Regions from separate parts of the Affinirhizobium capsici genome, predicted to be linked through region 2. Evidence: riboswitches for the same ligand, from Rfam matches in the RefSeq annotation. Region 2 holds a riboswitch; the other holds the start of a gene.
What was found. Region 2 has a riboswitch for thiamine pyrophosphate ahead of thiC (phosphomethylpyrimidine synthase ThiC). Riboswitches for the same ligand answer to the same signal wherever they lie in the genome.
Positions count from the first base shown of each region.

Region 1: another riboswitch for thiamine pyrophosphate. It lies ahead of AC0JZ1_RS01850 (ABC transporter permease); the one in region 2 lies ahead of thiC (phosphomethylpyrimidine synthase ThiC).

Region 1 is NZ_CDRNXD010000002.1:412,115-416,048, reverse strand. It holds gene AC0JZ1_RS01855 (ABC transporter substrate-binding protein) at 1-444, opposite strand, end outside; gene AC0JZ1_RS01850 (ABC transporter permease) at 441-1,223, opposite strand; TPP riboswitch at 1,338-1,440, opposite strand; gene AC0JZ1_RS01845 (metallophosphoesterase family protein) at 1,572-2,840, shown strand; gene AC0JZ1_RS01840 (ATP-binding protein) at 2,840-3,934, shown strand, end outside.
Region 2 is NZ_CDRNXD010000007.1:209,394-213,327, forward strand. It holds gene thiC (phosphomethylpyrimidine synthase ThiC) at 1-1,390, opposite strand, end outside; TPP riboswitch at 1,481-1,609, opposite strand; gene AC0JZ1_RS19220 (MBL fold metallo-hydrolase) at 1,709-2,785, opposite strand; gene AC0JZ1_RS19225 (hypothetical protein) at 2,926-3,504, shown strand; gene ffh (signal recognition particle protein) at 3,770-3,934, shown strand, end outside.

The DNA of each region.
Region 1 (3,934 bases), on a different contig from region 2:
TTCCAGCATGCGCTTCAACATGGCATCTTCGAAGCCCGAAACGGAAAAGCCTATCTTCTTCCCCTTCAGGTCCTTCAAGCTTTTGATCGGACCATCTGAAAGCACAGTCACTGTGTTGAGCGGTGTCTCGACAAGCGTGCCAAACCGCACAAGCGGTAGCCCTGCTGCATGATCCAGATAGAGATTGGGCTGGTAGTGAATGCCGATATCCGTCTGCCCTGTCGCGACCAGGCGCGGAACGGCGGAGGGGTCTGACGGCGGGATGAGGGTTACATCGAGCCCTGCTTCCTGAAAATAGCCCTTCTGCTGCGCCACGACCAAAGGGGCATGATCCGGGTTTACGAACCATTCCAGCAGGACATTCAATTTGTCTGCTGCCAGTGAACTACTGCAACTGAGAAGAATGAAGATTGCACTGAACAGTGCAAGAAGCTTGGCTTTCATGAGAGCATTCCTGAATGAAGTGAGGCATGGCGCAAAGAGGCGTTTTCCCGAGCCCAGGGAACCAGATTGATTGTCAGCCGATCAGTCATGAACCGGAGAAGCACTGTAAAAATGGCCAGTATTGCCATGGCAGCGAACATCACATCGGTTTGCAGCCGCGCATTGGCTTGCATCATGATGAAGCCAAGTCCCCCAGATGCGCCGACCCATTCACCCACTACTGCGCCCAGCGGTGCCAGAGGCGCAGCAATGCGCAGACCGGAAATCAGTGAAGGCAAGGCAAGCGGAATGCGCAGCAGACGCAGCGTTTGCAGATGGCTGGCCGAAGTTAAAGCTGCGGCATCCAGAACGGTGGCGTCGGTGCGTCGCAAGCCATCATAAAAGGCGGAGGCGACAGGAAAAAAAATAATAATGATTGTCATAGCCACCTTGGAGGCAAGGCCGAAGCCGAACCAGATGACGAGCAACGGCGCCAGCACAAACACCGGGAAGGCCTGCAAGACCAGCATCAGTGGCCAAACAATCCGGCCCGCTTTGGGGAAAGCAGCAATTGCAACGGCTGTGGCTGCACCGAGCACCGACCCAAAGAGAAGGCCAGTGATCATTTCGGTCGCAGTTAACAAGCTATGCTGGAAGAGGAAAAAGGGCTGGTTCAGAAAGACGTGGAGAACAGCCTGCGGAGACGGCAGCAGATAACGCGGTGGCGCGGTGAGTATAATGATCGCCTGCCAAAAGAGCAGAAGCATCATGAGAGAAACCAGCGCCTGACGCAGGGTCATCGCCGCACCTGGGACTGCCGAAGCGACGTTTCAACAATGGTGGATGGACGCGCCATCGCTCAATAACTCCTGCCCAAATTGATGTCGGGTCAGGCGATGAAGCGAAACAGCGCTGGCGTTGCGATTTTCCGTTCCTACGCCGGTATAACCCGGATCAGGTTCAAGGGTCCGGCTCACCGCCATCTCAGCACCGTCTGGTGCTCCCCTCGGAATAGCTTCACCTAAAGGTAAGCGGGCCAACATGTCAACGCAGACGACAGGTTCGTCATGAAGGATACGAATGACTAGAGGTTGTGCAGGGCAATATAACGACATTGAACAGAAGCGCGAAGCGGACTAGATCAGGGCATGGCCTTCAGGTTCGTTCATACCGCAGATATTCATCTTGATTCTCCACTCCGTTCGCTTTCGCTGCGAAACCCGGAGCTTGCCGCATTGATTGGCGATGCCACGCGCCAGGCACTCATCCATATTGTGGGTCTGTGTCTGGAGGAGCGAGTGGATGCCCTGATCATTGCTGGCGACCTCTACGATGGCGACCAGACCTCCATGAAAACGGCGCGCTTTCTGGCAAATCAGATGGAGCGCCTTCATGAGGCCAATATCAAGGTCTTCAAGATACGGGGCAATCACGATGCGCTTTCGCGCATTACGCAGGAACTGGTGCTGCCGCCGTCGGTGAAGGTGTTTACGGGTCGGGCGGAGGCGGTGGAGTTCAAGCATCACGGCCAAACTGTCGCTGTCCATGGTTTGAGTTTTACCAAGCCCCATGCGCCGGAAAGCCTGCTCACCAAGTACAAGCCAGCCATCCCGGGTGCCATTAATATCGGGCTCATGCATACAAGCCTCGCCGGTGCGCCGGGGCACGACCAATACGCCCCCTGCTCGGTCGCCGACCTTCATGCGGCGGGTTTTCATTATTGGGGGCTAGGTCATATTCACCAGCGCAGCGACCACGCTGGGTCGCGTAAAGTCATCATGCCGGGCATGCCGCAAGGCCGTGACATCAACGAAGCTGGCGAAAAAAGTGTGAGCCTTGTCACGGTGCACGACGATGGCAACGTCACCGTTGAGGAACGGCTGACAAGCATCGCACAATTCGAGCGGATCAGCGTCGATGTCTCTGGCACAACGAATTGGATCGAGGTTGTTGAACGGATTGGCGAGGCTTTGCAGAACCGGAGATCGATTACTCGCTCGGAGCATCTGGTTGCTCGTCTGAAACTGAAAGGATCTACTCCTCTTTCCTGGACAATCCGGCGCGATCTCGACCTGCTTCGCACCGAGGCGGAGCAGCGGGGCGAGCGCATCGGCAAGACGTGGATTGAAAAAATCGAGCTCGACCTCCGGGCTACTGGTGTCGAGCAACCATCAACCGGAACCGACCCGATTCTTGAGTTAAACGAGATCATGCGTGACCAAGTGATGGTCTCGGCTGGTTATCGGGAACAGGTTCGGGAGATGATTCAAGCGCTCTTGGATGATCTTCCCGCGGAGGCCCGACAGATTGCTGGCAAGGACGACGTTGAACGTGAGGCCTTTCTGCAAGCTCTTATTGCAGAAGGCGGAGAAGAGTTGGTTGCCAGAATGGCGCAAGCGCGAAGCGAGGACGACTGATGCGACTTCGCCGCCTGGACCTGACCCGCTACGGAAAATTCACTGGCCGCATTCTGGACTTCGGCGACAAGACACCGGGTTCGCCTGATCTGCACATTGTCTACGGGCTGAACGAGGCAGGGAAATCCACAGCCTTTGCTGCCTATCTCGACCTCTTGTTCGGCATTCATGACAAGTCACCTTACGACTTCCTGCACGCTTACAACACGATGCAGATTGGCGCCCGGCTGGAGATTGACGGGAAAGAGCATGAATTCGCCCGCATAAAGAAGCGCAGCAACTCGCTTCTGGACACAACCGGCCAGCCCCTGCCGGAGGCGCTGATCACATCCGCGCTCGGTGGTTTAACGCGCGAATCCTATCGGGCCATGTTTTCGCTCGATGAGCATTCACTGCAAGAGGGTGGACGGTCTATTGTGGAAAGCCGTGGCGATCTCGGCGAATTGCTTTTTTCCGCAAGTGCTGGCCTGGCCGAACTTGGTGCCGTGCTGAACCGCGTAAGTGAAGAGGCTCAGCAGTTCCACAAAAAGCGAGCGAGATCGACGCAGCTTGCTGAATTGAAGCAGAAGCTCGCCGATGTTCGTAAAGAGCGCGATCAAATCGATACCTATGCTGCTACCTACACATCTTTGCTGGCGACAAGGGATCAGGCCCAGAAGAATTATGATGATGCGCTGACAGAGTTAGGATCTGCCCGCACCCGACAAGCGGAACTGCAAGCCAAGCTTCGCGCATACCCACTTTCTCTGGAAGTGCAGCGCCTTGCGCGCGAATTGGAGAACTTTGCGAACTTGCCAAAGCCGCCCCGTGAGTGGCAATCTCTGCTGCCGGACATGATCCGCGACGAAACGCGCCTTCAAACTTTGAAAGCGACGAAGGCCAGCGCGATTGCACGATTGGAGCGCGAACTGGATGAAATCGAGATCGATGAAAAGGTTCGGTCCGCTGCCGATGTGATTGCCCGCCTTGCAAAAGAACACGGCGTAATCAACGGCATGGAAGATGACCTACCTCGCCGTCATCTTGAGCTTCGTGAAAGCGAGACAGTGCTGGCACAGCATCTGAAATCGCTCGGTCGCAGCCTGGAAGAAGAC
Region 2 (3,934 bases):
AACCAATCATGGCAGCGCCGATGCCCGACGTAATGTGATCGTAACCGGGGGCGATATCCGTGGTGAGCGGCCCGAGCGTGTAGAAAGGAGCCTCGCCGCAGGTCTTCAGCTGCTTGTCCATATTCTCCTTGATCTTGTGCATGGGAACATGGCCGGGGCCTTCGATCATGACCTGGCAATCCTTCGCCCAGGCAATCTTGGTGAGTTCGCCCAGCGTTTCCAGTTCCGCGAACTGGGCTGCATCATTGGCATCGGCAATCGAGCCGGGGCGCAGGCCATCGCCGAGCGAGAAGGACACATCGTAAGCGCGACAAATATCGCAGATTTCGTCGAAGTGTTCGTAGAGGAAGCTTTCCTTGTGGTGATGCAGACACCACTTGGCCATGATGGAGCCGCCGCGCGAAACGATGCCCGTGACGCGATTGACCGTGAGCGGAATGTAATGAAGCCGCACACCTGCGTGGATGGTGAAGTAATCCACGCCCTGTTCCGCCTGCTCGATCAGCGTATCGCGGAAGACTTCCCAAGTGAGATCCTCGGCAATGCCGCCGACCTTTTCCAGCGCCTGATAGAGCGGGACCGTGCCGATGGGCACCGGCGCGTTGCGGATGATCCAGTCGCGAATGTTATGAATGTTACGGCCCGTCGAGAGGTCCATCACCGTATCGGCACCCCAGCGGATGGCCCAGACCATTTTTTCCACCTCTTCCGCCATGGAGGAGGTGACGGCGGAATTGCCGATATTGGCGTTGATCTTGACCAGGAAATTGCGGCCAATCGCCATCGGCTCCAGTTCAGGATGGTTGATATTGGCGGGGATGATGGCGCGACCCTGCGCCACTTCCTGCCGCACGAATTCCGGCGTCACATAATCGGGGATGGATGCGCCGAAGCTTTCACCGTCTCGTTCCAGCTTCTCCTTGAGCGCCTTGCGGCCAAGGTTTTCACGGATCGCAACGAATTCCATTTCCGGCGTAATGATGCCCGCCCGCGCATAGGCAAGCTGGGTTACTGCTTTACCGCCGATAGCGCGGCGCGGACGAGGCTGGATGGGGAAAGCGGGGGTGGCCTTTTCCGCGCTGACGAAGCCGTTGTCTTCCGGCTTCAGATCACGGCCAGCGTAGAGCTCGGTATCGCCACGGGCGGCGAGCCAGTTCTCACGCAGGCGAGGCAAGCCCTTCTCGATATCGATGGAAACGGCCGGGTCCGTATAGGGGCCGGAAGCATCGTAGACATTGACCGGGGGCTCGCCTGAGGTGGGGTGAAGCGCGATCTGCCTGAGCGGCACGCGCAGATCCGGGTGCAACTCGCCGGGAATATGGATCTTGGTGGAGGCGGGCAGCGGGCCGGTGGTGACTTCGGGGGTCGGAAATTGTGGGGCGATATTCATTTTGAGGCTCCAAGTGTTCAGGTTGGAGACCCAGTCATGTCAGCCGGAAAGATGGAAAGACGCCATTTGAGGGCAGCAAAACCCGCAAAACATCAAGCGCTCGCACCGTCCCTACGCCAGTATGAACTGGATCAGGTTCAACGGGTCACCGCGCTGCCTGCTTTTGAAAGCAAGCCCAGCGGAATCTCAGCCCCTTGCGGGACACCCCTGGTGAATGAGCGGCAGTTTGCGAGCCAAATTCCTGGAAGTCAATGCCCGACTTTGCACGGGCATAAACAACCTTAGATAGTCATTTTCGACTATAATGGATAAGTCGGCTTACGCATCTGGAACATCGAAGGCTTCGCCGGGGCGAAGGGCGCGAAACCGTTCCGGCTTGATTTGCGCCGCTTGAAGCGCATTAGAAAGCGCCGCCAGAGGCTCCTCGATCCCCTCATCCGTGAGCTTCACCGTGCCCCAGTGATGGCCGATGGCATAAGACGCCTTGGCGAGCTGCATGCCCGCCACCGCTTCCTCCGGGTTCTGGTGCTGCGCCTGCATGAACCAGCGCGGCTCATAGGCCCCAATGGGCAGGATGGCGAGGCGGAAATTGCCGTGCTTTTCGGCAGCGGCCTTGTAATTGATGCCCTGGTGGAAGCCGGTATCGCCTATGTGGTAGATTTTACCAGCATGGGTTTCGATGACAAACGCACCCCACAGCGCCATGCGCCGGTCATTCAAGCCGCGTGCCGACCAGTGGTGGCAGGGCTCGCAGTGGATGTGAACGTTCTTGCCGATATAATCCTTCGCGCCCCAATCCATGACCGTAATGCGCGGATCGTCGAGCTCAGGCCCGAAGATCGCATCATTGCCAAGGGGGGTGATATAGCGAGGGCGGTGCAGGGCATGAATGCGCTTCAGAGTATCCAGATCAAGATGATCGTAGTGGTTGTGGGTGATAATCACGATATCGATAGCTGGCAAATCGTCCAGCCGTATGCCCGGCTCATTGACACGCTTGGGACCGGCAAAGGAGACAGGGCTTGTTCGCTCTGACCAGACAGGATCGGTAAGGATGTTGAGCCCCGCCACCTGAATGAGCATGGAGGCATGGCCAACCATGGTAACGACAAGGCGATTACCGCTGACGCGCTTTTCCGGCACGGCACCTGCGAAGGGGCTGGGATAGGTTTGCGGCCAATCCACGCTCTTGCCGTTGAAGCGCCATTTCAGCAGGCCCGCAAAGCCTTTTGGTTCCTCTCCACCCGGATTGAAGAAACGCGTTCCATCGAAATGATCCGATATCGGACCCTTATAATAGCGGTTCGCAGCCATTGCTCTCCCTGCGAGCAGCCCACCGCTTAACAGCGCAAGACCGCCGACACCTGATAATTTGAGGAAATTCCGTCGTTTCATGGAGAATCTATAGGGTGCGAGTGAAGGGGCGACAAGCAGAAGCCGAGATTCTCTTGAAGCGACAAATTTAAGATCGCCTTGAAGGATCGCGACCCCATTTCTAGTTGCTGCACCTTACGAGAGAGCTCTGGAGTCAGTTCATGATTTTAAAGCATTTGCTTGCCGTACTCATTGTTGCATCCCTACCCCTTTCCGCTATTGCGCAGAATGTGCCGGCACCGCGCCACGGCGTGAGCTTTGAGGAATGGGCGGCCGCCAGCGCGCGCCTCGCCAATAACGAGGATAAGGAAAAGGTGCTCAAGGTTCTGGAGATCGATGACAAAACCTTTGACGATCTTAATACCTACTATGGCGAGGCCTTGAAGAACGACAAGGATTTCAAACTGATCACGCTTTATGGCGAGCTGTTTAGCAATCCGAATTCAGGACGATTCGCAACGGGCGCTGAGCAGATCGGCAAGCAACGCATACTCAAGACATTTGAGGACTATGCGCGGGTGCAAGGGCATCTGGAAGCTTCAACGGCTGCAAAAATCGATCCGCAGGAGGTTTTGAAAGAACACGGGCTGACGGTCTACCAGTACAGCCAGGACAGCGCTTATTGGGTTGGCAAAATGCGCGAGCAAGGCATGGCAGGCGACACGGATGGCATTCTCAAGTGGAATGCGACGCTCGCCCGCTTTAAGGCTGAATATGCCGCACGCTATGCCAAGAAGTAGCACCGCAAAGGCCAGAAGCCCGGCCTTTGCGGCCGTTGCGCACTTGACTCACACCCGCTTCTCCTATTAAAGCGGCGCGATCTGCTGAAAGTCGCAAGTACTTTAGCCGCCGACCGGGACCCGCAATGGTATAAACAGATCCCGGAGGTCAACACCCGACAGCGCGTTGCGCCCTCGGGTGCTTTTTGGCTATGCGTCTTGTTTTTCGGCAGCAGAGACCCGACGTTTCCGGTCTACCCCGGTCAACGTCTAGAAGGATGAAACGATGTTCGAAAACCTCCAGGACCGTCTTGGCTCCATCTTGAGTGGACTGACCGGCCGTGGCGCGCTCTCCGAGGCCGATGTCTCGGCGGCCATGCGCGAGGTTCGCCGTGCGCTTCTGGAAGCGGACGTGGCGCTGGAAGTCGTTCGTTCCTTTACCGATCGCGTT